2 regions of the Pectobacterium peruviense genome follow, and region 1 is predicted to be linked to the other one. Evidence: predicted binding sites of a transcription regulator. Region 1 holds the regulator's gene; the other holds the start of a gene.
The links. Region 1 encodes PhoB, which activates phosphate uptake and scavenging genes when phosphate is short. Its sites were predicted from a motif close to CTGTCATAAAACTGNCNNAT; they were not measured.

Region 1 (15,156 bases):
GAGAGCCTTATAGGCGCATATGAAAAACCTCCGGCTATGCCGGAGGATATTTATTTTGTTCGTGATGTTTCCCTAATCATTTTCCCCTTCCCTACGCGATCCCAGAGAATACAAAAGGTTGACTAGGGGCGCTTGTATCTTTCTCATGTAGTGATTAGCTATCACTACATGAAACAGAGTGAGCTTCCAAGGGGCGCCAAGGCTATAACCTTGCGATTGAGTTTAAGCCCTCTGTTTCACCTTTCACGCCAGCATTAACATTGAACGGTTACCTAGAGCACTGACTCTGGATGTACAAGCGGAACGGGCGTGACGGCTTCAGTGAAAGGGGGGACATTATGTATTACGTCGGCATTGATATCAGTAAACGTTTTATCGATGTGTGCTTATTGGTTGATGGCATTAAAGGTAAACGGAAGACGAAAGTGTTACCCAATGGCCCCAACTCAGCACAGGCTTTGGCTCAATGGTTAACCCTGCAAAAATGTGAACCGAGCCAAGCTCATATCATCATGGAAGCGACGGGCATTTATCACGAACACCTCGCTTATGGCCTTCATCTGGCTAACATTCTTGTGTCAGTGGCAAATCCCCATCGAGTGCGTGAATTTGCCAAAGGAATGGGGATATTGACGAAAACGGATAAAGTGGATGCCTATGTTCTGGCGTGCTATGGCTACCTGAAACAACCAGAAAATTGGGTTCCGCCTTCGCAAGAAATAAGAAAACTCAGGGCATTATTGCAGCACAGGGATAGCGTGCTTGATGATAAACAACGCGTAGAAAATCGGCTGAGCACGTTGAAATCCACAGTGGCCCCGGAAGAAGTCCTGACCTCGCTGGAGTCGATTGAACGAAATTTAAAGGATGAGCTGGCAAGGATTGAACGCCTGATAGCGGAGCATATAGATAAGCATCCCAGGCTAAAAAACGACCTGAAACTTCTGCAATCGATTGATGGAGTTGGAGAGCAAATCGGGTGGAATATGTTAGCCATCATCCGGGGTAATCACTTCAGGAGTGCGGAACAGGTGGCGGCGTATCTGGGGGTTATCCCTGTAGAGAGACGTTCAGGCACCTCGGTGTGTGGCAGAGCCAGATTGTCTAAAATAGGGCCGCCGGGCATCCGGGCAAAGCTGTATATGGGAGCCATAGCGGCTATCAGTTGGAACAGTCATGTGAGAGCGCTCTATGAAAGATTGCGGCTAAAAGGAAAAGCGAAGATGGTGGCGATAGGGGCGGCGATGAGGAAACTGGTGCATCTGTGTTATGGCGTGCTGCATACGCAGCAGCCCTATGACAAAAATTATGGGATGACGACTCATAAAAATGCTTGACCGGCAACACGGTTACTAAATCCTTAGCCTTAACCTCACATCGTGTTAATGCACGACAGATTGATGGAATAAATGGAATAAAAGGAGAACGCATGCAACAAAACCTCGCGCTGTGGTTGAGAGAAGCAGACATACAACACGCTGGCATCATTGCATTACTGATTGTTCTTGGGCTTATATTGCTCATTTCTGCCGTCATTCACCTGATTTTGCATCAGGTTGTGCTGAAAGGAATGGTTCTGCGTTCACTCAATAAGCCAGGAAAGACAGAAGGCCACGGGTGGAAACAGGCGCTGACGCAACACAACCTGTTTAACCGGCTGGCCTTCTTACTACAGGGGGTAATCCTCAATATTCAGGTCTTTGTGTGGCTTCCCGCGCAAAGTGAAACCCGTGAAGCGCTCATCATCTGCTCCCAAGTGTGGATTATGATTTTTGCGCTGCTGTCCCTCTTCTCGCTACTCGATGTGCTGCTCAATGTGTCCGCCCGAACCAAGGTCGCTGCACAACTGCCGCTGCGCGGTATCTTCCAGAGCCTGAAACTGATCGCCACTATCGTCATCAGTATCATGGTGGTGTCACTGCTCATAGGGAAATCACCACTGATTCTGATTAGTGGTTTAGGTGCAATGGCCGCTGTGCTGATGTTGGTGTTCAAAGATCCGATCATGGGGCTAGTCGCAGGCATCCAGCTTTCCGCCAACGACATGCTGACACTGGGAGACTGGCTCGAAATGCCGAAATATGGCGCTGACGGTGCCGTCATCGACATCGGACTGACGACGGTAAAAGTGAAAAACTGGGACAATACCGTCACCACCATTCCCACCTACTCGCTAGTGTCCGATTCCTTCAAGAATTGGCGTTCGATGTCAGAATCTGGGGGACGGCGCATCAAGCGTAGCATCAATATCGATACCACCAGCGTGCATTTCATGACGGAAGACGAGCAGGTACGATTGCTGCGCAGCAAGTTACTATCGGCTTATATTCAGAATAAGAAGAGCGAGTTAGATCAGCATAATGCGCAGTCCGATTCAGACCTGACATCGCCGCTGAACGGCCGTCGTCTGACGAATTTGGGTACGTTCCGCGCCTACCTTCAGGTTTACCTACGCACCCATCCGGGGATTCATAAAGGAATGACATTGATGGTACGGCAGCTTGCGCCAACGTCTGAAGGGGTACCGCTGGAAATTTACGCGTTTACCAACACCACCGCCTGGGTTGATTACGAAAGTATCCAGTCCGATATTTTCGACCATATCTTTGCGATCTTGCCGGAGTTCGATCTCCGTATTCACCAAACACCGACTGGCCACGATATGCGGATAATGGGACAGCAGATGACGGCTCCGAAAACCTAGAAATAGGCTAAAAAAGCGCTCTGTTCTGAGCGCTTCTTCTGATAGCAAGCGGCTAGCTTAATTCTGTGCAGCCACCGCGCTCTGACGCTTTTTCTTCCAGACATAGCCCACTAAAAGCACCAATATCCAGACGATGCCGACATACAGTGATATGCGGGTATCCGGGAAGTAGCCAATCAAACCGATGATGAAGAATAAGAAGACGATACCGAACACGGAGGTCGCGATACCACCACGTAGCGGGAATGCCAATGCCTTCACTTCATCAGGGCTCAGGCGGCGGCGGAATGCGATCTGAGAGAACAGAATCATGATCCACACCCACACCGTCGCAAAGGTGGCCAGTGACGCAATCACCAGGAACACTTTGCCAGGCATAATATAATTCAGGTACACCGCCACCAGCAGCGCCATCATCATCACAACGACCGTTACCCACGGGATACCACGTTTGGAAACACGGCTAAACACCTTCGGTGCATGACCCTGCTCTGCCATCCCGTGCAGCATACGGCCTACGCCGAAGACATCACTGTTAATTGCCGACAGCGAAGCGGTAATCACAACAAAGTTCAGAATGCCGGCCGCCGCTGTAATACCCATATGCTGGAACGTCAGTACGAACGGGCTCCCGTTGGTGCCTACCTGATTCCACGGGTAAATCGACATAATGACGAACAGCGTGCCGACATAGAACACCAGAATACGCCACGGTACAGAGTTAATCGCGCGAGGGATGGATTTATGCGGGTCTTTGGCCTCACCAGCGGTGATCCCGATGATCTCCACGCCGCCATACGCAAACATCACGAGTTGTAGCGATAGAATCATCCCCATCACCCCGTTACTGAAGAACCCGCCATTAGTCCACAGATTATGGATGCCGGTGGGCTCGCCACCGTTGCCAATGCCCCAGATAATAATGCCGATCCCGGCAGCAATCATGATGATTATGGTGGCCACTTTGAAGAAAGAGAGCCAAAACTCCAGTTCGCCAAAGGCTTTCACATTCATCAGGTTGATGGCACCAATGATAAGCACCACGCTCAAGACCCATACCCAGTGCGGCACAGCAGGAAACCAGACGCCCATGTAAATGCCAAACGCGGTCACATCAGCAATGGCGACAATCAGCATCTCAAAGCAGTAGGTCCAGCCAGTGACATACCCCGCCAACGGCCCGAGATAATCCTGCGCATAGCGAGAAAAAGAGCTGGATTGCGGGTTATGCACCGACATTTCGCCCAGTGCGCGCATGATGATATACGCGACAATCCCACCGATCAGATATGCCAGCAATACACTGGGGCCAGCCATTTGGATCGCGCTAGCGGAACCATAAAACAGACCGGTTCCGATCGCCGAACCAAGGGCGATAAAGCGGATATGCCGCGTGCTTAACCCACGCTTGAGCTTGGAGGATGGTTGTTCCATTGATAAGCAACCCTGTCTTATAAAAAAAAACTTACAAAAAGAAAAACCACAGGCAAATACCTGTGGTGCAGAAACCCAACGCTGTGCTGGAACAGTAGGATATCCCTACCACCCCAGCGCGATCAGGTATGAACGATATTATTGATGTACCGTAACTTCCTGACGACCACACAGTCTGTCGTAAATCACTGCAACCAGTAAAACCAGCAGTGACGGTGGCAGCCAGGCCAACCCTTGCTCACTCAGCGGCAGGTTGAGGCTCCACTCTGGCAACAACGATTTGAAAGCCGACGATTTTATACCATCAATCATGCCAAATAACAGACTGACTAGCATGACGGGGGCTACAATACGTGAAGCGCTATTCCACCAACGCAGCGTAAAACTCAGTAAAACCAGAATGATACACGGTGGATAAATTGCCGTCAGCACAGGAATGGAAAGTTGAATCAGGTGACTCAATCCAAGGTTGGACACCACCATTGAGAACGCCCCGAGAACAAATACCAGCGTGCGATAGGACAGCGGCAGATATTGTGCAAAGAATTCAGCACACGCACAGGTCAACCCCACCGCCGTCACCAGACACGCGATAAAGATTAACAACGCTAGGAAGCTGCTTCCCATGTTACCGAACGTGTGTTGCACATAAGCGTGGAGAATCTCAGCCCCATTCAGTGCCTGCGGCGCCAGTTCACCGCTGACAGAACCGAGCTGGAACAGGCTCAAATAGACCAGTGTCAGACCAATGCCCGCAATTAACCCAGCCCACACGGTGTAACGCGTCAGCAGCACTGAACTCGTCACTCCACGCGAACGTGCCGCATTGACGATCACGATACCAAAGACCATCGCACCCAGCGTATCCATCGTCAGATAGCCGTTAACGAAGCCATTGGAGAACGGCAGATGCTCATATGCTTCTGTTGCAGGAATCGGCGTGCCCGCAGGCCACAGCACCGCAGCAATACCCAGTACCGCCAAAGCAATAATCTTCAACGGCGCCAGCACATGGCCGACCGTATCCAGCAGTTTGCCTGGATACAGAGAAATGCCGATGACGATAGCAAAGTAGATCAGGCTGTAAATGAGAAGTGGAGCCGCCCCGTTACCGACCAAAGGAGCCAGACCGACTTCAAATGAAACGGTTGCCGTGCGCGGCGTCGCGAACAGCGGCCCGACAGCCAGATAGCACACGGTCGCCAAGACCACACCGGCCTTTTTGCCAATTGGCGAGCTTAGCGCATCAACGCCGCCGCCGACTCGGGCAAGAGCGATGACAGTCAGCACAGGTAGGCCAACCGCCGTCAACAAGAAGCCGATTGCCGCAGTCCAAACGTGCTCTCCAGCCTGCAATCCCACCATAGGCGGGAAAATAATATTTCCTGCCCCCACGAATAAAGCAAAGGTCATAAAACCTAATGCCACAATATCTTTGGAAGTTAAACGATGACTCATAGTGATGTCGTGTTGCCTGTATCAAATCGATAAAAAGAAAATCGTGTCGTTTATCGCCGCAGAAGCCGTTCGCAAACGGGTAGCACGAAGCATGGTGCCAACACTCTGTCGACGCGAAAGATGGTGAGCATAGAGGAGTTATTTTTTGCACAGCCATATTGGGTGCTAAGTAAACCGTTTATAGCGTAAAAAGACAAGCGGAGATCCAAAAACCAGAGTATCTAGCCTATTTACACTAAAAAATAAGAATATAAATTGGTTTATCATGATTTGCATAACACATGATTTGCGCATTTATCGATATTTCATTGCAATAAAACTGACAAAATATGGCATAAAATGCGTCGTTCGATCATAAAAAAAACATATTGCACAAAAACGTCGCAGGTAGAAAGCAGGATAACGGCCACAAAAAAGGCCGGATCGCATGATCCAGCCTCTGTATATCCATTATAGGAATAAGGTTACCTCATCGGTGTCACCAGACGCGATTGGCGATATCCACGACAAGCTTCAACTTATTCCACTGCTGATCTTCCGTCAGGCTGTTGCCCTCTTCCGTTGAAGCAAAGCCACACTGCGGGCTCAGACAAATCTGGCTGAGATCGACATATTTTGCCGCTTCCGCGATACGCGCCTGTACGACTTCAGCCTCTTCCAGCTCGCCGTTCTTCGTGGTGATCAGTCCCAGCACAACCTGCTGATGGCCCGGCTTAACAAAACGCAGCGGCTCAAACCCACCCGCTCGCTCAGTATCGTATTCCAGGAAGAATGCATCGACATTCACTTCCCCAAACAGAATTTCTGCAACAGGCTCATATCCGCCTTCAGAAATCCAGGTCGAACGGAAATTGCCACGACAAACGTGCAAACCGATAACCAGATCGGCAGGTTTATCAGCCAGTGCTTTATTCAGTACGTCGGCATAGGTACGTGCCAGCTGCGCAGGATCTTCACCACGTTCACGGATCTGGCGTTTTTGATCGTCAGAGCACAGGTAGGCCCACACGGTGTCATCCAGTTGCAGGAAGCGACAGCCTGCATCATAAAATGCGTGAATCGCATCGCGCCAGGTTTGCGCCAGATCGTCGAAGTAGTCGGCTAGATCGGGATAAACCGTCGCATCAATCGCTTTTCGTCCACCGCGGAAATGCATCACGCTCGGGCTAGGAATCGTCATTTTAGCGACTGCATCGCCAGAAATGCTGTTCAGGTAGCGGAAATGATCGAGCATCGGGTGCTGAGGGTTAAAACTCACTTTATCCACGACACGAATCGCATGGGATTTGGTCTGAATACCGTTGAATTGAATACCCTGATCGGCTTCATAGCGTTCTACACCGTGCAAATCGGCAAAGAAGTCAAAGTGCCACCATGCACGGCGCAACTCACCGTCCGTCACAACCTGCAAGCCAGCTTCACGCTGCTTTTCTACCACCCGCAGAATCTCACGATCTTCAATATTCCGCAGCGCGACATCATCAATCTCGCCCGCCTGATGCTGAAGACGCGCCTGCTTAATCGCAGCCGGACGCAAGAAACTGCCGACGATATCGGCACGGAAAGGGGATAAGGTGTTCGCCATATGTCGCTCCTGACATGTTGTCAGCACTCACTTTCAGGAAAGAAGCGTGCTGACAGATAGTTTCAATATGAAATATTTACCCAGAGGGATAGTTACATTTAATCTTATTTAGCCATCTGGACGTCTAAATTTAAAACTATCCTGTCACGTGGCGAATCGCGGGGCAATAGAAGAATTTTCACATCACGTGAATAAAATTCATGTAGCGTGAAAATAGCGCAAATTCATGATGGGAAGAGGAATTATTCAGGCAGGCCAATCTGTTGACGCGCCTGACGACGCGTTTCTTCCGGCAGCGGCAAATAGCCATCCTGATTCACCAGCGATTGTCCCGTTTCGGACAGCACGCGTGCCAAAAATGCCGCCGTCAGCGCCTCCAGCGGTTGTCCGGGAGCTTTGTTGACATAGATGTAGAGATAACGGGTGTAGGGATACAAACCACTGCGAATATTTTCAGTAGAAGGATAAATGTAGTCGGTGCCTTGCGCGGCGAGTGGCAGCATTTTTACACCGCTGGAACGAAAACCCACGCTGGCATAGCCGATCGCATCGGTTGATGCAGCAACCGCCTGCACAACGGACGCCGAACCGGGCAGCTCATTGACTTGAGGAAGGAAATCGCCGCGGCATAACGCTTTTTGCTTAAAGAACCCATAGGTTCCCGATGCTGAATTGCGCCCATAGCGCAGTAGCGTGCGCTTTTCCCAACTGCCGCGTAGCCCAAGATCGCCCCAGTGTTTTATCGGCTGATGGTTACCGCAACGCTGCGTAATCGAAAAGATAGCGTCCAGCTGTGACAAATTCAGCCCTGACAGAGGGTTATCCTGATTAACCAACACAACCAGCGCATCCATTGCCACCGGCACAGCCAGCGGCGGATAGCCATAATGCTGGACGAACGCCTCAATTTCGCTGGCCTTCATCGCCCGGCTCATTGGCCCAAGCTGCGCGGCTCCTGATGCCAGAGACGTTGGCGCGGAGGATGACCCTGCGGCCTGAATCTGTAAATTCACGTTCGGATAATGCTGGCTGAAATCCGCCGCCCAAAAGGCCATCAGGTTAGCCAGCGTATCCGACCCCGCGCTGGAGAGGTTACCCGCCAGCATCTGGCGAGGCTGCGCGAAGCAAAACGCGCTGAACAGCAATAAAAAAGCGCTCGCAATACGTATGGCGGATTTCATGGATAGCATTTTCCGTCAGGCTGAAGGTTTCACCGTATTTTCAGCCAGAGAGGTAGGGACAATCAACCGATTCGGCAACGTAAAGACAAAACGTGACCCCAGACCATCCTCACTCATGATTTCCAAACGGGAATCATGATGGCTAAGCGCATGCTTAACAATCGCTAGCCCCAGCCCGCTGCCACCCGTCTGTCGCGAGCGCGCTTTATCCACGCGATAAAAACGTTCAGTCAGACGCGGCAAATGCTCGGCGGCAATCCCCGGCCCGTTATCGCTGACCTGAAATTGCGCACCTTGTGGGATCTTCTGCCAGCAGACTTCGATACGTGTTCCCTCTGGCGTATGGTTGACCGCGTTATACACCAGATTAGATACCGCGCTGCGCAGCTGTTCTTCGTTGCCAAACACACGGAGATTTTCATTCACACGAAAGACGATTTCATGACGCCCCTGACTCAGGGTCTGCGCTTCACGCTGCAACACGCGCAGCATCAGTGGAATATCGACTTTTTCATTCAGATCGATCGCCGTCGCCGCTTCAATGCGGGACAACGTCAGCAGTTGTTTGACCAGCCCGTCCATGCGTCGGGTCTGCTCCTGCATGGTACTCAACGCTTTCCCGCGTAGCGCCGCATCCAGCGTTTCTTCCTGCATCATTTCCAGATAGCCCTGCAACACCGTCAGCGGGGTTCTCAGCTCATGACTTACATTGGCAAAAAAGTTACGTCTGGCCCCTTCGAGCTGGTGCATTTGCGTAATATCACGCACCACCATCAGCAGCTGCCCTTCAGAATAAGGCATCACGCGGAATTCAACATGGTGGGAATTATTCAATTGCAGCGTGAGAGGACGGCTAAAATCCTGTCCTTTCATGTAATTCGTAAATTCAGGATAGCGCAATAAGTTGAGGATATTCTGACCGTTATCTTCCGGCCAGCGGAAATTGAGCAGGTGCTGCGCCAGATGGTTACACCAGAAGATCGTCCCCTCTTCGGTGGTGATCACCACGGCATCCGGCAAGGATTCAGCACCGCTGCGAAACCGTTTGATCAGGAGCGCCAGTTCCCGGCGTCGGCGTCGGTTACGCAACTGCATCTGATAGAGCCCGTAAAACAGCGGCTCCCAGCTCCAGCGACCGGGCGGCGGCGTCATACTGCGGTCAACCCACAGCCAATAAGAAAGTTTGAGCTGGTTATAAAAATTCCAGCAAAGCAGGCCTAAAACGGCGACCAGCAGAAACCAGGGCAGATAGCCAAAAATCAGCCCCAGCAGTAGCGCGGGTAAACAAAAAAAAGCTAGCTCCAATGCCAGCCTTTTCCAGGATAAACGTTCTAGCACGTTAGTGTTTCTCCGGTTACGACCACCTCAGTAACGCGTTGAAAAACGGTAGCCCGTTCCCCGAACGGTTTGCACCATTTTGTCATGTCCGCTGGTTTCCAGCGCTTTACGCAGGCGACGAATATGGACGTCGACAGTACGATCTTCAACATAAACGTTAGTGCCCCAAACGTGATTCAGCAACTGCTCCCGGCTATAAACACGTTCAGGATGCGTCATAAAGAAATGCAGCAATTTAAATTCCGTCGGCCCCATATCCAAGGCGTGCTCTTCGGTCGTCACACGATGCGACGAAGGGTCGAGGCTCAGGCCACGCATTTCGATCACTTCTTCCACCGCCATCGGTGAAATTCGGCGCATAACGGCTTTGATACGCGCCACTAATTCTTTGGGTGAAAACGGCTTAGTAATGTAATCATCCGCCCCCACTTCAAGCCCACGCACGCGGTCTTCTTCTTCGCCACGCGCGGTCAACATCATTACCGGAATATCACGCGTCAGTGCTTCGCGCTTCATATGCTTGATGAATTGCAGGCCCGAACCTCCTGGCAGCATCCAGTCCAATAACACCAGTTCAGGGAAAGGCTCCGACAGTTGCGTTACCGCGCTGTCATAATCTTCGGCTTCAACGGGTTGATAACCATTTTGTTCCAGTACAAAGCAGACCATTTCACGAATGGGTGCTTCATCTTCCACGACTAATATGCGTTTTGCCATTGTTAATCCTGTCGTTAATCATCGTCGCTGTTAGCAGGCGAAAGGCATTATGCGTCAGTTTTATGACAGATTTATGAAAAACGCACTGCCCTCCGTCGCATGATGTTACAGCGCGTACATCCTATTTTTCGAGCCGCTTTCCAAACTCTTGATTCCACCGCGACAGCCGTCATCCCTGCTATATATAATCATGGCATTACGGTGACAAAGCACCATCGCGACGACACACCATTTCACATAATGGACAATGACAACGTCATCCAACGCCGCACGGCATGAATATCGAGAGAGCACGATGCGCATTATCCACACCGCCGATTGGCATTTAGGGCAATATTTTTATACCAAAAGCCGCGCTGCTGAGCATCAGGCTTTTCTGCATTGGCTTATCGCTCAGGTGGAACACCACCACGTCGATGCCATTATAGTCGCAGGCGATATTTTTGATAACGGTTCGCCTCCCAGCTATGCGCGGGAAATGTATTATAGCTTCGTGGTAGAACTACAGCGCACAGGCTGCCAGCTTGTCATTCTCGGCGGCAACCATGATTCCGTCGCGATGCTGAATGAATCCCGCGGTTTGCTGGCCTGCTTGAATACGCGGGTGATTGCCTGCGCCAGCGACGATCCTGCCCAGCAGGTGCTCCTGCTGGAAAACCGTCAGCGGCAGCCCGGCGCACTGCTCTGTGCGATTCCTTTTTTACGTCCGCGCGATGTACTAACCAGCAAAGCCGGACAATCCGGTGATGAAAAACAGCTCGCGCTACAGGAAGCGATTACCGCGCATTACCAGCAGTGTTACCAGTTGGCTTGCCAAAAACGCGATGAGCTTGGCTTACCGCTACCGATTATTGCAACCGGTCATCTGACGACGATTGGTGCAACCGCTTCGGAATCCGTGCGCGATATCTACATTGGTACGCTTGATGCCTTCCCTGCTCAGGCTTTTCCCCCTGCGGATTATATCGCCCTCGGGCATATTCACCGCCCGCAGCGCGTGACCCAAAGTGAGCACATTCGCTACAGCGGCTCCCCCATTCCGCTGAGTTTTGATGAACTCGGCAGCGAGAAATCCGTTTGTCTGGTCAGTTTTATACCCGATGCGCCGCCGAAAATAGATCTACTGCCCATTCCCGTAACCCAGCCGATGCAGTTGATTAAAGGCAGTCTGAGTGACATTGAACAACAGCTGTCCGCCTTCGAGAACTATCAGGGCGATAAACCCGTGTGGCTGGGTATCGAACTCAGCACGCAGGATTATCTGAGCGACATGCAAAAGCGCGTTCAGGCGATGACCGAGAACCTGCCCGTTGAGGTACTTCTGCTGCGCCGCACGCGCGAACAGCGTTTGCAGGCGATGACCCGACAGGACAAAGAAACGCTAAACGAATTGAGCGTGCATGACGTTTTTGAACGTCGTCTGGCAACGGAGACAGAAATGGAAGACGGTCGCCAACAGCGTGTGCGCACGCTGTTTAATCAGGTTATTGATGAATTGGAAAATAGCGAGTCTGCCAAATGAAAATCCTCAGTCTGCGCTTAAAGAATCTCAACGCGCTGAAAGGCGAATGGAAGATCGACTTCACGCAGGAGCCATTTTCCAGCAACGGCTTATTTGCGATTACCGGCCCAACCGGGGCAGGAAAAACCACGCTGCTCGATGCCATCTGTCTGGCGCTGTATCACGAAACACCACGGTTGGGTCAACTTTCCGCTGGTAATAACGATCTGATGACCCGCAACACGGCAGAGTGTCTCGCCGAAGTAGAGTTTGAAGTTAAAGGCGTCGGATATCGCGCCTTCTGGAGCCAGCGTCGGGCTAGAAATTCGCCGGATGGTAATTTACAGGCCCCCAAGGCCGAACTCGCCCTCATTGAAAGTGGCAAAATCCTGTGTGAAAAGCTCAATGATAAGAAAGAGATGACCACGCAGCTCACTGGACTGGATTTTGGCCGTTTTACACGATCTATGATGTTGTCGCAGGGGCAATTTGCCGCGTTCCTCAACGCAAAAGCAGACGACAGAGCGGAACTACTGGAAGAACTAACCGGTACGGATATTTACGGACTGATTTCCGAACGCGTCTATGAAAAACACAAACAGGCAACCGTAGCACTGAGCACGCTACAGGCGCGCGCGTCAGGTATTCAACTGTTGACCGATGAGCAGCGTCAGCAGGTAGAAACACAGCTTGCCGAGCTGCTCCAGCAAGAGCAACAGGGCAACGCCGAGCGTGAGCAAGCACTGACTACGCTACGCTGGTTTGAGCAATTGACGCTGCGGCAAACGCAGCTCACCAACACGCAGGCACAACACGCGAGCGCCGAATCAGCCATTCAGCAGGCCAAGCCGCAGCTCGACAAGTTAGCCACCAGCGAACCGGCAGAAAAACTGAGGCCGCTACATCAGGAACGAGAGCGGAATCGGCAGGAATCCCTTACGCTCGTCCAGCAGATTGAACAACTGACTGAGAAACAGAGCGCAGAACAGTTGGCTTTGACAACGTTACGCCAGCAGGAAGAAAAGGCAGATCAGGACGTTAATGGGCATAAACAGGAACGTCAGAAACAAGAGTTGTTGATCAACGAACAGGTTGTTCCGCTTGATCATCGTATTGCCACGTTGGAGCAGCAAAAAGCCCAGCAGCAGGACGAGCTGGAAAAAACACAGCGTCGCCTGCAAACGGACGAAAGCAAACAAACACAGATCGCGATGGAGCAACAGCAGGCCAAACAACTGCTTGAACAAATCCAGTCTTACCGTCAGCAACACGCGCATCATCAGCAGTGGGGAGAACAACTTCCTCTGTGGCGCACACAGTTTCGGCAGTTGCGCCAGCTTCAGGACGATCAGCAGAAGCTAAGCCAAAAACAGATACAGCACACCGAGCTGTCGACAGCGCTCCTGCAAGAGGCCGAGACGCTGGCGGCACAGCAGCGTGAACAACAAACGGTCGTTGATGCCGCGCGCGAGTTGTTCACACAACACGATGAGACACTGAAAAATCAAGAAGCACAGCAGCCACTTTCCGCCTTGCACCAGCGGTTTCATCAACTCATCGACCAGCGAACCGCACGCCAACAGCTCGCGGCAATCAGCGACCAGTTCCAGCGTCTTTACGCCCGTAAACAGCAGCACCTCATCAGACAAGATGAGATACAAGGGCATATCAGCCAGTCAGAAGCCTTAAAGAAACAGCAACAGTCTGAGTACGAGCAACGCACCCAGCATCTGACCGATCTGGAAACGGTGTACCGGCAGGAAGAACGGATCGTTAAGCTGGAAGCTGAACGGCAACGGTTACAGGCTGGTGATCCTTGCCCGTTGTGCGGTTCGACTGAGCATCCGGCGATTGAACGCTATCAGGCGCTGCAACCATCCGAAACTCAACGTCGCCTGACGGCCCTACAGCTGGAAGTAAATCAATTAGCAACGAAACTGGCGAATACGACGGCACGGCTGGCCTCGCTAGAGCAGCAGCGGGAACAGCTGCAACAGGATATCGCTCAGAACGATGGCGAACATCAAACGCTGTTGCAACAGTGGCAAGATGTCAGTGAGCGCTTACAAGTTAACTGCACGCTGGAACAGCAGGATGCGATTGCTGCCTGGTTTGCACAACGCGAGGCCGAAGAACAGGATATTCGCCAGCAGATTAGCGTACGCGAACAGCAGCAAAAGCAGTGGCAGGAAAGTAAGGATTCACTGACAAATGATGGGACATTACTGCGGGAACTCGACCAAAAAATTGCGTTGAATACCCAGCAACAGACCTCGCTACGCGTTACACAGGAAGAAACTGCCCAGTCGCTCCAAAACGTGCAGCAGCAGCTCACGCAGTACGCTCAGGAAATCACGCAGACGCTGGCAAATGCAGGTCTTATTTTGCCAGAAGATGACGCTCAGGATGGCTGGCTGGTTGAGCGCGAGAGCGAATGGCAAGACTGGAAAGCCAAAGAACAGGAGCAGTCTCGCTTAATCCCTCTGTTAGCCACGCTGGAAAGCGATGTTCAGCATCTGAATCACAGCGTGACCGAGGCAAAGCAGCTGCTACAGGCGCAGCAACAGCAGTTGGAACAGCACAACAACGCACTCAACACGAGCCAACAAGCGCGGCTAGCGCTTTTCGGCGACAGGAAAACAGCGGATGTGCGTGAACAACTGCAACGAACCAGCCAGCAGTATGACAACACGCTCCGATTAGCCCAGTCGGCACGTCAGCACGCAGAAACAACGTTGAGCCGCCTGACGGGAGAACTGACCCGCACGCAACAGCAGTATGAACAGAGCACGCACCAACGTGATAGTGCGACTGAACGGTTTACTCAGGCTTTGCAGCAAAGTGCTTTTGCTGATGAAACCGCCTTCCTGAATGCGCTGCTTGATGAACAGGAACGGCAGACCCTACAAGCATTGAAAGAGAAGCTGTACCAGAGCTTGCAGCAGGCAGCGGCGCTTCACCAGCAGGCTGAACAGGCATTACTTGAGCTGCAACAAAAACGGCCTGCATATCTACCAGAAGAAGCAACGCAGGAATTGGTACAACAGCAGTTGTCAGAACAGGACGAAGCGCTGAAAGCCAACCTGCGGCAACAGGGAGAATTCCAACGTCAGCTATCTGACGATCGGGAACGGCGCGAGAATCAACAGTCCCTGCTTAACGAGATTGCCCAAAGCCAGCAAATGTATGATGACTGGGATGCGTTAAACTCGCTGATCGGTTCGAGTAAAGGGGATAA
Region 2 (15,156 bases), 1.1 Mb from region 1:
GAATCCGCATCATAGATTGGCTGGTAATATACGGAAAATTCGCCGTTAGCAATGCCTTTACGGATTTCATCGCGGAATAATAATTTACGTTTTTGCCAGTACCACATCGCCGTAGTGAAAAGCAGAGAGAGAATCATTGCCAGTGGCAGAAACGTGAAAAATGCCTGCTTCCAGTTCGTTATTTCCTGAGAGGCGGGGGCGATAATATGGATAGTAATGGGAAAGCGGTCCGATTTGATTTCAAGCGCAGAGGTAGAAAATAAGCCGGCGCGAGGCGCAATTGTCGGGCCAGTTTGAATTGGGTGACCATTATCCATTTGCAGAATGAGTTCATAGCCCCGGATTTGGCTAATCGCAATCATAAGATCAATGAGGTATTGCGCATCGACCATAGCGTAAGCGCCGTAACCCGTGAGGGGCATCTGGACGAAAATCAGCGCTGGGCGTCCTTTTACGTTGTCTGAACCTGCGATCGACAGGCTCCAGCGTTCAGAATAGGTATCCGGCAATGGTTGTTGAATGATGCGGCTTATTGGCGTCAGTGTGCTACCAAAAGTTGAAGAGCAATAGACGTCGGTATTATGAGTCACGCCAATCGCACGAAAGTAAGAAAAAATCGAGCCAAGACGTTGCAGTTCATCGGCAATGACGTTGCAGGGCTGACCATGAAAGTGCTGGAGGCGATCCACCATCTTCCATGCTTGTGTCGAAATATTCTCAGCATGATTCATGGCAATTTGCGCGGTGGATTCCAAATCGCGCTTTACCATTAATCTGGACTCTACAAAAGTGAACAACAATCCGAGCAGCAATGGCAGCATACCTGCGACCAGTAACTGCAACATATTGATCTTATGCTCACTACGTCTGGGACTCATTCACATCTCCTTTCTGGCAGCAGAGGCCTATGTAGAGACGTCCTTTTCTCCGTGAATTCAAGGAGAGCGCTGAATAGTGGTTATTATAGTGCCTATTTGCTGAAAGGCAGAGCCTGCGCGCAGGCCCATGCCGAACTCCAGGCCCATTGGAAATTATAGCCGCCGAGCCAGCCAGTTACATCAACTACTTCACCGATGAAATACAGCCCCGGCACCGCGTTAGCTTCCATGGTTTTGGAGGAGATGGCTCGGGTATCGATGCCGCCGATGGTCACTTCAGCCGTGCGGTAACCTTCTGTGCCGTTTGGCTGAACGCGCCACTGTTGCAGGCTCTGTTCAATCTCTGTTTGCTGTGCGCTGTTGAGCTGTTTCAACGTGACGTCCGGCAATTGTCCTAACGCCTGTAGGCATTCGACCAGTCGTTTAGGTAGCCACTGTGCCAGCGTGTTTTTCAGGCTTTGATTCGGATGAACTGTGCGTTCGTCATTGATAAGCTGGGTGAGATCGCAGTCGGGCAGTAAGTTGATGGTGACGAATTCACCGGCCTGCCAGTAGCTGGAAATCTGCAAAATAGCGGGGCCAGAGAGCCCGCGATGCGTGAACAGGATATTTTCACGGAATATCACGCCGTTTTCTGCGGTGACGATGGTAGGCACAGAGACGCCGGAGAGCGTTTGCAACTGTTCGAGCAAAGGCTTGTGCAGCGTAAAGGGCACTAGCGCAGCGCGGGTTGGGAGTACGTTGATATCAAATTGTGCGGCGAGCTGATAACCGAACGGCGTCGCGCCCAAGCCAGGCATTGACAGGCCGCCGCAGGCAACGACCAGCGATGCGCTTTGGAATGATGTCCCGTTGCTCAGATGGATGGTGAACCGATCGTCAGATTTCTCCACCGAGGTAACTTCGCTGCGCAGACGGAGAGTGACGTTAGCCTGCTCGCACTCAGTTACCAACATGTCCACGATTTGCTGTGCGGAATCATCGCAGAATAGCTGGCCGAGCGTTTTCTCGTGGTAAGCGATGCGGTGGCTGTTGACCAGACTAATGAAATCCCATTGGGTATAACGCGCCAGTGCCGATTTACAAAAGTGAGGATTCTGGGACAGATACGCCGCCGGTTCCGCATACATATTGGTAAAATTGCAGCGACCACCGCCGGACATCAATATTTTCCGGCCAGCCTTCTTGCCGTTATCGAGCAGTAGAACACGCAGCCCGCGTTGTCCTGCCTGTGCGGCACAAAACATGCCTGCTGCACCGGCACCGATGATGACAACGTCAAACTGTTCCACAATGCATTTCTCCGATGAGTGATTTTATCTTCTTGGATTGCCGCAGGCTGATAAACCATGGGGCGGCAAATTGTAGTGATGGTTTGTGTTCGATACCAGCGTAACAATTTGCATAATTTAGTAAAAATATATAATTATTTGATTTTTATTGATTAAGTGGTTTCTCTACCGATCGTCGTCACATTTTAAGTCAAAAAAATGTCATATTTCGCTTTTCCCGACCCCCGCTTGTCACTGATAATGCGCCGCGTTCATGACCACTAAATGGCCTAACGTTTATGCTACATTTATTTGCCGGACTGGATTACTACACCGGCCTGATGTTGATATTGGCTTTGTTGTTTGTACTGATGTACGAAGCCATTAACGGTTTTCACGATACTGCGAATGCCGTTGCCACTGTTATTTATACCCGAGCGATGCGCGCAGAGTTTGCTGTTGTTATGGCGGGTGTCTTTAATTTCTTCGGTGTACTGCTGGGCGGCCTGAGCGTGGCCTATGCGATTGTTCACCTTCTCCCCACGGATTTATTACTGAACGTGAGTTCGGCACACGGTCTGGCGATGGTCTTTTCCATGCTGCTGGCCGCCATTATCTGGAACTTGGGTACCTGGTATTTTGGTATTCCTGCCTCCAGTTCTCACACCCTGATCGGCTCCATTATCGGTATTGGTTTGACCAACGCGCTGTTGACGGATACCTCCGTCGTGGATGCGTTGAACGTGCCGAAAATGATCAGCATTTTCCTGTCGCTGTTGCTATCGCCGATTGTGGGGATGGTGGTCGCAGGCCTGCTGGTGCTAGTACTGCGTCGGTTCTGGAACGACAGTAAAAAACGCAAACGCGTGCATCTGACACCTGTCGATCGCGAGAAGCAGGATGGCAAACGTAAGCCGCCGTTCTGGACGCGTACCGCGCTGATTTTATCGGCGATTGGTGTGAGCTTCTCTCACGGTGCAAACGACGGTCAGAAAGGTATCGGCTTGATTATGCTGGTGCTGATTGGCGTCGCGCCAGCTGGGTTTATTGTCAACATGAACGCATCTGGCTATGACATCAGCCGTACCCGCGACGCGGTTGTCAATTTACAGGAATACTACAAGCAGCATGGTGACGCGCTGACGCACGTTATCGACTTATCTCCACCAGTGATTCCTGCGCCAGAAAGTACGATTCCCGGCAGCGGTCAGAAAGAGTTCCACTGTGACAGTTCACGCGTGATGATCGCGATTGAACGTACACAGGGCCTGCTGAATAACCTGAAAAGTTACGACCAGTTAAACCCTGAGGATCGTAGCAGAGTACGTCGCTTGCTGATGTGCATCGCGGATACGATGGATCGCGTGGTTAAGCTGCCAGAAACGTCGGGTGAAGATAAACGCTACCTGAACAACCTGCGTAAAGACATGCTGCAGACGGTTGAATACGCGCCTCTCTGGATCATCGTCGCGGTTGCATTGGCGCTGTCTCTGGGCACCATGGTGGGCTGGAAACGTGTTGCTGTGACCATCGGTGAGAAGATTGGTAAGAAAGGCATGACCTACGCACAAGGCGTTTCGGCGCAGGTGACGGCGGCTCTATCGATTGGCGTTGCCAGCTATACCGGTATGCCGGTTTCCACCACGCACGTATTATCCTCGGCGGTTGCCGGGACGATGATTGCGGACGGTGGAGGCGTACAGGGTAAAACGATAAAAAGCATTCTGCTGGCTTGGGTATTGACGCTGCCAGTCTCAATGCTGATGTCCGGTACGCTGTACTGGCTGGCGTTGAAGCTGATTTGATTTTGGTAACAGGTTAATCATAAAAAAAGGCGATTCTGTGGGGAATCGCCTTTTTACTTTTTATCGATGTTCATACTGTTAATACCATATCGTCATGGCAATCAGGCTGATGACAATGAGGCCACACAAGGCGGTCGTGAGCAGAAATTGTCCCCGCACCCGCTCACAGCGGCGAATAAATTCAGGGTCGTGATGGTCAAGATAGCGCTGCGTGTAGATATAGCCTACCAGCCTGATTTGCTTGCTTGGCTGACCGTGCGATGTAAAAAAACCTCCTCCATCAACGTATTGGTAAAGCAGCGGGTCACAGTCACGCAAAATCAGCAGTAACACGCGTAATGAAGAATAATACCTCGCCATATTGATGATGCAGACGATACATAAAGCCCAGAAAAGCGCAAATGTACTAATCATGCTTCCCTCCCGGTCGTTCTATTCGTCAGATTTGATGGCCATGTATTCCTGTGGTCCACCTATGACCGATGACAAGCGTTACGATTGTCCGCGACGTTTTTCTGCGACGAATAGTTATGCCACGCGCTTGCGCACGATTTTATTGTCATTTGGGATAGCCAACAGCATCACGGCTAATCCCATTCTTGTTTTCCATCCCAAGGTGCAGCAGACAGGCTCACTACCCCCTACTTGTAGTGTAGAAGAAGAATGTTCGTTTGTGCCAGAGAGGCAGGTGCAATCAGGATGAAGGACGATTTTCGGCGAGGTAATACCCTTTCCGAAAGGAGAAGCTGCGCGATTTAACTGTGAAAAGGAGCGGTTTCTACTACACTTATTAATAGAATTGACAGGTTTGAAAACGGGTTGTGATCGACTGAACAGTCCGATAGCGCGGACGAGTGCTATCTTATAACTCTCTGTTAAGTATTAAACCGGCAGGCGAAATATCTGCTAACCCTTAATTAGTCTTTACGGAAGGAGTCTTATTATGGCTTACAAACACATCCTTATTGCTGTTGACCTTTCTCCAGAAAGCAAAGTGTTAGTGGAAAAAGCCGTTTCAATGGCAAGACCGTACAATGCGAAAGTGTCGTTAATCCACGTCGATGTGAATTACTCCGATCTCTACACGGGGCTTATCGACGTCAATCTGGGAGATATGCAACAGCGCATCTCTGAAGAAACCCAGAATGCGTTGACCGAGTTGTCCCAGAATGCTGGCTATCCTATCAGCGAAACGCTGAGTGGCAGCGGTGATTTAGGGCAAGTGTTGGTTGATGCGATCAAGAAATATGAAGCCGATCTCGTGCTGTGTGGGCACCATCAGGACTTCTGGAGCAAATTGATGTCTTCTGCACGTCAGCTGATTAATACCGTACATGTAGACATGCTCATCGTGCCATTGCGTGATGAGGAAAACGAATAAAAATTAACTTTTTTTGCATTTTTTTTCAGTGATGAAAGGCGCGGCTTTTGGCTGCGCCTTTTGTTATATAACAAAAACTTATGTCGTATTTCTTTCTCAAAACACCCCAAAAAACCCTTCCTATCTCATTGGATTATAACGTTTATCTAAAAAGAAAACGCTTGCTTAAATATCCATCGCCAGTGTTATAGTCCAGAGGACACAACATCATTTTCACCGATCCCACAAGCTTCTACGTGTCTAAAAATTAAAGAAGCAGAAGGGAGCTTATTCGTTCAATCAGGAGCTGTTCATGGCACAAATCGTATCTCTGGCAAGTTTTCTTGATTCTGTTCAACAACGCGATCCGCATCAGCCTGAATTTCTACAGGCCGTTAATGAAGTGCTTTCTACGCTGTGGCCTTTTCTGGAGCAGAACCCTCACTATGCGGATTACAGCCTGCTGGAACGATTGGTAGAACCGGAACGTGTGATTCAGTTTCGCGTGGCGTGGACGGATGACAAAGGTCAGGTACAGGTGAACCGCGCCTGGCGTGTCCAGTTCAGCTCCGCGATCGGCCCGTACAAAGGCGGCATGCGTTTCCATCCGTCCGTTAACCTGTCGATTCTGAAATTCCTTGGATTCGAGCAGACGTTCAAGAATGCGCTGACGACGCTGCCAATGGGCGGCGGCAAAGGGGGTTCAGACTTTAATCCGAAAGGGAAAAGTCAGGGCGAAGTCATGCGTTTCTGTCAGGCACTGATGACGGAGCTGTATCGTCATTTGGGCGCGGATACGGACGTTCCGGCGGGTGACATCGGTGTCGGTGGTCGCGAAGTCGGCTTCATGACCGGCATGATGAAGAAACTGACCAACAACACCGCATGCGTCTTTACCGGCAAAGGGCTGTCGTTTGGCGGCAGTCTGATTCGTCCTGAAGCGACGGGCTACGGCCTGATTTACTTCACCGAAGCGATGCTGAAACGCCACGGTCTGGGCTTCGAAGGTATGCGAGTTGCTGTGTCCGGCTCCGGTAATGTGGCGCAGTACGCGATTGAAAAAGCGATGGAGCTGGGTGCTCGTGTGGTCACGGTATCGGATTCTAACGGCACTGTGGTGGATGAAAACGGGTTTACCCCAGAGAAATTGGCGCTGTTGGAAGAGATTAAAAACAAACGCTATGGCCGCGTGGAAGATTACGCGCGGGAAGCGAAGCTGACCTACCTTGCAGGCAAAACGCCGTGGGAAGTGCCAGTAGATATCGCGCTGCCGTGTGCGACGCAGAATGAGCTGGATCTGCCAGCGGCGCAGACGCTGATTGCTAATGGCGTGAAAGCCGTAGCGGAAGGTGCCAACATGCCAACTACGATTCCAGCGACCGATGCGTTCCTGGATGCGGGCGTGCTGTTTGCACCGGGCAAAGCGGCTAACGCAGGCGGCGTGGCGACATCCGGGCTGGAAATGGCGCAGAACGCGGCACGTTTGGGCTGGAAAGCGGAGAAAGTGGATGCGCGTTTGCATCACATCATGCTGGATATTCACAACGCGTGTGTGCAGTACGGTGGCGAAGATAGCCAGACGAACTACGTGCGCGGTGCCAACGTGGCGGGCTTTGTAAAAGTGGCCGACGCGATGCTGGCGCAGGGCGTTGTTTAACGGATGATGGTTCAACGTATGATGGTTTAACGATAACTGTGTAGCGCATAATGTAGTCAAAGCGCCTGTATTTGCAGGCGCTTTGACTTTTCACTTATTTATCTAAGCGTTAGCGACATTTCTTTCTGGACACCGCTTCCTGCCTTTCTTTATCTTAATCCGCATTGCGTATCGTCGGTATTGTGTTCCTGCCTTCCGGTACAACCCGTTATCTTCAAGGCTTACACCATTGTGAAAATCAAACATCTTCCTTTCGATCAGAATCGTAATGGCTGGTCGGCAGATCTTGTCGATAAACCGAATTATTCGCAGCAGCGGGGGAAAACAACGGCGGATTGGCTGGTGATTGGCGCTGGCTATGCGGGGATCGCCTTTGCCCAGCGTTTGGCTGAACAGCGCCCAGATAAACACATTATCCTGTTGGATGCCGGCGAGATTGGCGACAATGCCTCCGGGCGTAACTCTGGTTTCGTCATCGATTTACCGCATAACATCGGCAGTTCGACGGCGGAGTTAGAAAAGGCTGCTGCTTATCGCCGCCTGTTGCAATCCGGCGTAGCGCACCTGAAAGAGAAAGTGGATCTCCATGCTATCGCGTGTGACTGGAGCGTGGCAGGAAAATATCACTGTGCCGTTAGCTCGACATTCAACGGCCTGATCGATACCTATGTCCGTGAATTGAACGACCTTGGCGAACCCTATCAGCTGGTTGAAAAAGACGAACTTGCTCGTCGCCTTGGAACTTCTTTCTATCAACGCGCTGTGTATACCCCCAATTGTATTCTGCTAAATCCGGCAGCTTTGGTTATCGGGCTGGTGGCGAATCTGCCTAAGAACGTGACGGTTTACGCCCATTCTCCTGCGCTGAATATTGAAACTGGATCGCGCATTCGCGTGGAAACGCCCTATGGTGAGATTCAGGCAGATAAGCTGATGATGGCGATTAACGGCGCGGCACGCGGCCTGCCGTTGTTCAATGGTCGGGTTTTTGCCGTAGCGACCTTCGCGACGCTGACTGAGCCGCTGAATGCGGAACAGATTGCACGGATGGGTGATATGCCAGATTGGGGGCTGACGCCGGTCAATGCGCTAGCCAGTGCGACGCTGCGTTACACGCGCGACCATCGCTTCCTGATTCGGGAGCATGTTAAATTTGCCCCTGAGCTGGTTAATAGTGCAGTAGAAACCGGACGCCACGCGCGTCGACATGCTGCTATTTTTGCCCGCATGTTTCCGCAGTTGAGCGACGTTAAAATGGCGCACACGTGGTCAGGGCTGATTAGCGTAACGCGCAATGGTGCGCCAATTTGGGGGCAGCTAAGCGACAATGTCTACGCCTCTGCTGGCTGTAACGGGGCGGGGCTATCGAAGCAAACCGCCGCCGGACATATTCTGGCGGATCTGGCGTTAGGTGAAGACAACCCGCTGATTAGCGATATGCAATCGCTCGGACAGGCAAACTACCTGCCGCCACGCCCTTTCCTTGATGTGGGCGTGAACGGCTACCTGACGAGCGAACGCTGGAAAGCCCGCAGCGAGAGATAACGCCTGTCAGTTAATCGCCGCGATAATCGTCAGCTGATCGTTCAGCCGCTGCTTGGTCAACGCATTGGTGGTGCTGTCGCGCTGTTGCGTCAGTTCCGCCACGCGTTTCTCCTTTTGCGTTGCATCCGGCAGCATCAACGACTTCACGTTGATGGATTGCACGTTGCTGTAGCGGCCATCGTCTGAGGTCGGTACGCTGATTTTTCCGCTGTTGAGCAGTGATTCGACAATTTTGCGTTCATGTTCATAGCCCTGCAATTCCGCCAGCTTCCAGCGCTGCGGCACCGTACCCTCGTATTGACCTTTTTTCACTTCAGTCAAATAACGGATGGTCAGGTTACGAATCGTGCCCGCCTCTTCGCCATATTCCACTTTGGTATCCGACAGCACTGGGAACTGCATGCCTTCCAGCACGCCGCCTTTCTGCGTCAGGTGACCCATACGGTAGCTGTTCATACCCAGACGAATCGGCATATCGTCGGTAACCGGTGTGCCGTTATTCATTTTCAGGTCGGTAATGCGTTGCCCAGCGGGTTTCGTCAGATCGATGGTGTAGGTCACGCCGTCGAAGAAATCATTGGTGGAATATTTGGAGGCACGACGCTGCGGATTGAAACTGTAAGTCACATCCCCGTCTTGCAGCTGGTTGAAGTAACCCGCTGACCATTCCATGTATTTCTTCAGTTCTTTTCCGGTGAGCTGATAAACCGTGATTTCACCGCCTGCGTATTGATAGTTAAAGGCGATGTCTTTTGCGGCAATGGTGCCGATGTTCAGCTTGGGCCGATCATTATCAATTTGCAGTGCGATAACCTGCGCTTTAGGCGCGTAATAGCGGCTGGCTTCCTGGAACAGGGCGCTGATACCTGTGTCCTGTACGTGTACCTGAGGAATGCCTTTTACGGCATCTTGTGGTACCAGATCGTGCTCCATAAGCTGTGCAATCGGACGGTTGGCATTGGCGCGCAGGGTATTGTGATAAGGCTCGTAGATGTCTTCCATCTTGCGATCAGAATCTACGTCTTTAATCGAATAGGTATAGCTGTCTTTATTAATCAGCACGTATTTGCCGTTCTGTTGCTCAAACTGCAAATCGATGCGCGACAGTGCGCGGCCATATCTGTCCGGTTCGGTGACGATCACGCCATTAATCACCTCTTTATCCACTTTTACGTGCATATGACCCGCGACGATGGCGGCTAATTCAGGGTTAGCGCGAGCAATGTCGCCCACGCCTGTGCCCGGCCGCTGGTTCTCGTTATCGATCCCCATATGGGCGACCAGCACGATGGCATCCACTTTGCCGTGGATTTGCTGGATAACCGTTTTTACTGCCCCGACGGGATCGGTAAAGTTCAGCCCTTTCACGCGGTCAGTGCCTTTGGCGAATTCAGCGGTCATCGGCGTGTCCATACCGATGATGCCAATCTTCACGCCCTGTCGTTCGACTATTTTATAGGCTGGTAAGTAAGGCTTACCGCTCTCCCAAAAAATATTACCCGCCAGCGCGGTGCCATTGAACTGCTCAAGCGAGGTGGAAAGCACGTTTAGTCCGAAATCGAACTCGTGGTTGCCCATCACCCAGACGTCATAATTCAGGGCGTTAAAACCGAGAATCATCGGGCTGGTGTTGTCATTTTTGAAGGTTTCGACAAAGTTGCCCTGAATGGTGTCGCCTGCATCAACCAGAATCACATTTGGCTGCTGCGCACGAACTTTATGTACCTGCGTCGCGATCTGACTCAGGCTGCCAGCCATGTTGGCGGTATCGGTAGCGTAATCCCAGGGAACAAAGGTGCCATGCAGGTCGGATGTACCCAGAATCGTGATATTTACCGGTTCTTGAACGGCCATAGCAGAGGTACTCAAACAAAGCAGAAGTGACAGAAGCGTTTTTTTCATTATGTCATCTTAGTGTAATAAGAACTGATAGCGCGAAATTATGCGATTTGCTTCTCATTTGCGCTACAGACTTTGCAAAAGCGGCATAAGAAATGCGATGCAAGGTGGGTTTTTCACCGCCAACACGTAGCGGCGAGGGATTCAGACGGGAAGATAGAAGTCGAAGCGGTGGCTTTTGGTTTCCAACATAGACTGTGCCGGCACGCCAGCCAGCGGCGGCGCATAGTCTGGACGCTTCACTACGACGCGTTTCTTCGCCAGCGCACGTGCGGGTTCCAGCAGTGCATCGGCGTCGTCATCCGCACCCACCAGTGATTGAAACACTCGCATCTCTTTCTTCACCAGCGCACTCTTTTGTTTGTGCGGGAACATGGGATCGAGATAGACCACATCCGGTGGCGGCGTGATGTCACGCAGCGCAGTCATACTGGATGCGTGTAGCAGCGTGAGCCGTTCCCGTAGCCACGGGCCGATTTCTGCATCCTGATAGCCACGCTGCAACCCGTCGTCCAGCAGTGCCGCAACCACCGGATTGCGTTCTACCATGCGTACGTGGCAACCCAATGCTGCCAGTACAAAAGCATCGCGCCCCAGACCCGCTGTCGCATCCACGACATCCGGCAGGTAACCTTTTTTGATACCAACCGCTTTAGCGACGGCTTCACCGCGTCCGCCGCCAAAGCGACGGCGGTGTGCCATCGGCCCAGCAACAAAATCCACGAAGATAGCACCGAGCTTCGGTTCATCCTGCTTGCGTAATTCCAGACGTTCCGCGGTTAGCACTAGCGCCATCAGCGCATCAGGATCGGAAACTAGCCCCCAGCGCTCAGCCAAAGAAGATAAGGCGCCACTATCGGCGCCTTCTTCTGCGATTAAGCAGATGCTCATCCTTTGATGCCGTAATGCGCGAGCATGGCATCCAACTGAGGTTCACGGCCACGGAAGCGTTTGAACAGCTCCATTGGCTCTTCGGAACCACCGCGAGTCAGGATGTTATCCAGGAATGACTGACCAGTTTCGCGGTTGAAGATACCTTCTTCCTCAAAGCGGGAGTAGGCATCTGCGGCTAGCACGTCGGCCCAGAGATAGCTGTAGTAGCCTGCGGCATAACCGCCCGCGAAGATGTGGCTGAATGCGTGTGGGAAACGACCCCAGCTTGGGCTTGGCACTACGGCTACCTGCGCTTTGATTTCCGCCAGCGTTGGCAGAATCTGTGCGCCTTTCGCAGGGTCAAACTCTGCATGCAGACGGAAATCGAACAGGCCGAATTCCAACTGACGCAGAATGAACAGCGCAGCTTGATAGTTCTTCGCTGCCAGCATTTTCTCCAGCAGTTCCTGCGGCAGCGGTTCGCCGGTTTCGTGGTGGCCGGAGATAAAGGCCAGCGCTTCCGGTTCCCAGCACCAGTTTTCCATAAACTGGCTTGGCAGCTCGACCGCATCCCACGGTACACCGTTGATGCCAGCGACACCGGCGGTATCGATCTGGGTCAGCATGTGGTGCAAGCCGTGGCCGAATTCGTGGAACAGGGTGGTGACTTCATCGTGGGTGAACAGAGCGGGTTTGCCGTTGACCGGACGGTTGAAGTTACAGACCAGATAGGCGACCGGTTTTTGCAGCTCACCGTTACCTTTACGCAGTTTACCCGCGCAGTCGTCCATCCAGGCACCGCCACGTTTGTGTTCACGGGCGTACAAATCGAGGTAGAAGCTGCCGCGCAGTTCGCCGCTTTCATCGAACAGATCGAAGAAGCGAACATCTGGGTGCCACACGTCCACATCGTTACGTTCTTTGGCTGTGATGCCGTAAATGCGTTTAACCACTTCAAACAGGCCATTCACCGCGCGGTTTTCCGGGAAATACGGGCGAAGCTGCTCATCGCTGATGGAATACAGGTGCTGCTTCTGCTGCTCGCTGTAGTAGGTGATATCCCAAGCCTGCAATTCATCCACGCCGAAGTGTTCTTTGGCGAAGGCGCGTAGCTGTGCGAGTTCTTCTTCAGCCTGCGGGCGGGCGCGTTTCGCCAGATCGGTCAGGAAATCTAGAACCTGCTGCGGGTTTTCCGCCATTTTGGTTGCCAGCGACTTGTGCGCGTAGCTGTCGAAACCCAGCAACTGTGCCAGTTCGTGACGCAGCGCCAGCTTCTCCGCCATAATTTCGCTGTTGTCCCACTTGCCTGCGTTTGGCCCCTGATCGGATGCGCGGGTGCCGAACGCGCGGTACATTTCTTCACGTAGAGCCTGATTGGTGCAGTAGGTCATCACCGGCAGATAGCTTGGGATATCCAGCGTTAGCAGCCAGCCATCTTGTTCTTTGGCTTCTGCCTGCGCTTTGGCTGCTGCCAGGGCGCTTTCCGGCATGCCATCCAACTCAGCGACGTCGGTAATCAGTTTGCTCCAGCCCATGGTGGCATCCAGCACGTTGTTGCTGTATTGCGAGCCAAGTTCGGACAGGCGAGCGGAAATTTCACCGTAGCGTTTCTGTTTTTCCGGTGATAGGCCGATGCCGGACAGTTCAAAATCGCGCAGTGCGTTATCAACGGATTTCTTCTGCGCCAGACTCAGCGTGGTGTAGTGTTCGCCGTCACGCAGGCTGCGATAGGCTTGATACAATCCTGCATGTTGACCAACCCAAGTGCTGTGTTCAGACAGCAGCGGCAGACATTGCTCATAAACACCGCGCAGCTCCGGACTGTTCTTCACGGCGTTCAGATGGCTGATAGGGGAAAAAATGCGGCTAAGACGATCGTCGCTGTCCGCCAGCGTCTGACACAGATTATCCCATGTGAACGGCCCCGCTTGCGCGACCACACGCTCTACCGTCTCGCGGCATTCATCCAGCGCAGATTTCACTGCTGGGACAATATCTTCCGTTTTAATGCTGGAGAACGGGGGCAGAGTAAATGAGGTCAGTAATGGATTCGTCATGGTGCCGTCCTGATAATTGTGGGTGATCTCGTTGCCGGTAAGTGGAATCTGTTGAAGAGAGACCGGCAAGGCGGATATCTATTGCGGGTTAATTACTAAGATGAGGTCAAGTGTAGTGAAAATCAATGGTAGAGGCGGCTCTCCTCGTGACCAAAGGTGCGTTTTCCCGTCATCAATCAGTCCTGTGCGTTACCTCGATGCGGTCATTAACACCGTGCTAAAGGCATTTCTCTGAAAAATTTTGCTATTTTTCTGCCCGATTTTGTTTTTCGCGTGACCTACCTGATGTGTCTTTTTTTTCAATATTTCAGGGGAATGACAATGGCGATAAACAATCATAATGGTGGGTGCATCGTGCATAAACCCGCCTTGGCGGTCGCGCGGGCAGTCCGGTTGGCACTGTCTGGCGTATTGATCTTAAGTGTCGGAACGGTCGGCTCGGCGCTGGCGGCGGAAACTGCTGCAACTGCCGCGGCACCGACAATGGCATTTTCCATTCCGGCCGGGTCGTTAGGAGCCACGTTGCAGGCTGTTGCCAGCCGCGCCAATGTCATTCTCACGTTTTCTCCCGACCAAACACAGAATAAAACCAGCGGGAGCGTGCAGGGAACCTACACCGTTCAGGCAGCCTTTGCGGCCGCACTGGCGGGAACCGGACTGAATGCGGTGCAGACGGCCACGGGTTATCGGCTGGAGTCCACGCTTGCTGCCGAGGGAAGTGACGGCAGCCTGATGATCCCAACGCTCTCGGTTGTCGGCGGCACATCGGACAGCGCCGCTGCCGGACGTTCCGTGTTACGCCAGGCTGATGTCGATCGCGTACAAGCCGACAATATTGCCAGCCTGCTGGATAAACTTCCCGGCGTGTCGATGGCCGGTTCTCCTCGACCGGGTGGGCAGAGCCTGAACATCTGGGGCATGGGCGACATGGAAGACGTCAAAGTTGTTCTGGACGGTGCGCCAAAAGGCTTTGAGAAATACCGCCAAGGCTCGGTGTTCATTGAACCGGAGCTGATTAAGCGTATCGACGTCGATAAAGGGCCGCATGATATTCGCAGCGGTAATGGCGGCTTCGGTGGCACCATTCATGTTGATACCAAAGACGCCAGCGATCTGCTCATGCCGGGAGAAAATTTCGGTGGGATGGCCAAGTACAGCTATCACACCAACGATCGACAAAATATCTACAGCGGTGCGCTGTATGGCCGCACGGAAGAGGGGATGGCTGATGGCCTGCTCTACATGAGCAAGCGTGATGGCGACAACATCGAACGTCCTGATGGTACGCGCTTTGTCTACTCGACCAGCGACATGGCGTCCTATTTACTGAAAACCAACATTTATCTGACGGATTCCCAGACGTTGACGCTCTCCGCTATGCGCTCCGAATCTGATGGCTGGCAGCCATTTGCCGCTAAGCGTGACGATATGGCGGCACCCACACAAAGGGAAGTTGACCTCTACGGCTGGGAAGAGGCTTGGCGACGCAAGCTGGTTTACCGCAATCAGGTCGATAAAAACTACTCGCTGAAATGGAATATCGCGCCAGCGGATCAGCCGTGGCTGAATCTCACCGCGTCATTTGCCACCTCAAAAACTGAACAGCATGACAGACGTCCTGATTCGGCGTCACAGAGTAGCTATCTGGGATCGCTGGGGAATGAAAGCTGGGTAAGCTATAAAGATCAGCTTGCGGAAGTCAGTAACGAAAGCCTGTTCACTACCGGCCCGCTCGACCATAAGCTGCTGGTGGGTATGCGTTGGCACCAGCATAAGCGCGATACGCTTATTTATTACCCGTCTGGCAAGAA

Region 2: pitA (inorganic phosphate transporter PitA) is a predicted target of PhoB. The motif match lies at 2,358-2,377, and genes of this name have one in related genera.

The regions. Positions count from the first base shown of each region.
Region 1 covers NZ_CP161826.1:3,680,779-3,695,934, forward strand. Annotated here, with positions in the region: gene DUT67_RS16695 (IS110 family transposase) at 339-1,337, shown strand; gene DUT67_RS16700 (mechanosensitive ion channel family protein) at 1,430-2,704, shown strand; gene proY (proline-specific permease ProY) at 2,762-4,138, opposite strand; gene brnQ (branched-chain amino acid transport system II carrier protein) at 4,277-5,596, opposite strand; gene DUT67_RS16715 (cobalamin-independent methionine synthase II family protein) at 6,075-7,181, opposite strand; gene DUT67_RS16720 (PstS family phosphate ABC transporter substrate-binding protein) at 7,424-8,362, opposite strand; gene phoR (phosphate regulon sensor histidine kinase PhoR) at 8,378-9,700, opposite strand; gene phoB (phosphate response regulator transcription factor PhoB) at 9,728-10,417, opposite strand; gene sbcD (exonuclease subunit SbcD) at 10,713-11,939, shown strand; gene DUT67_RS16740 (SbcC/MukB-like Walker B domain-containing protein) at 11,936-15,156, shown strand, end outside.
Region 2 covers NZ_CP161826.1:4,819,732-4,834,887, reverse strand. Annotated here, with positions in the region: gene DUT67_RS21775 (EAL domain-containing protein) at 1-878, opposite strand, end outside; gene DUT67_RS21770 (NAD(P)/FAD-dependent oxidoreductase) at 971-2,170, opposite strand; gene pitA (inorganic phosphate transporter PitA) at 2,449-3,954, shown strand; gene uspB (universal stress protein UspB) at 4,033-4,368, opposite strand; gene uspA (universal stress protein UspA) at 4,898-5,335, shown strand; gene gdhA (NADP-specific glutamate dehydrogenase) at 5,628-6,971, shown strand; gene DUT67_RS21745 (FAD-binding oxidoreductase) at 7,203-8,516, shown strand; gene DUT67_RS21740 (bifunctional UDP-sugar hydrolase/5'-nucleotidase) at 8,523-10,418, opposite strand; gene rsmJ (16S rRNA (guanine(1516)-N(2))-methyltransferase RsmJ) at 10,560-11,306, opposite strand; gene prlC (oligopeptidase A) at 11,303-13,345, opposite strand; gene DUT67_RS21725 (TonB-dependent hemoglobin/transferrin/lactoferrin family receptor) at 13,667-15,156, shown strand, end outside.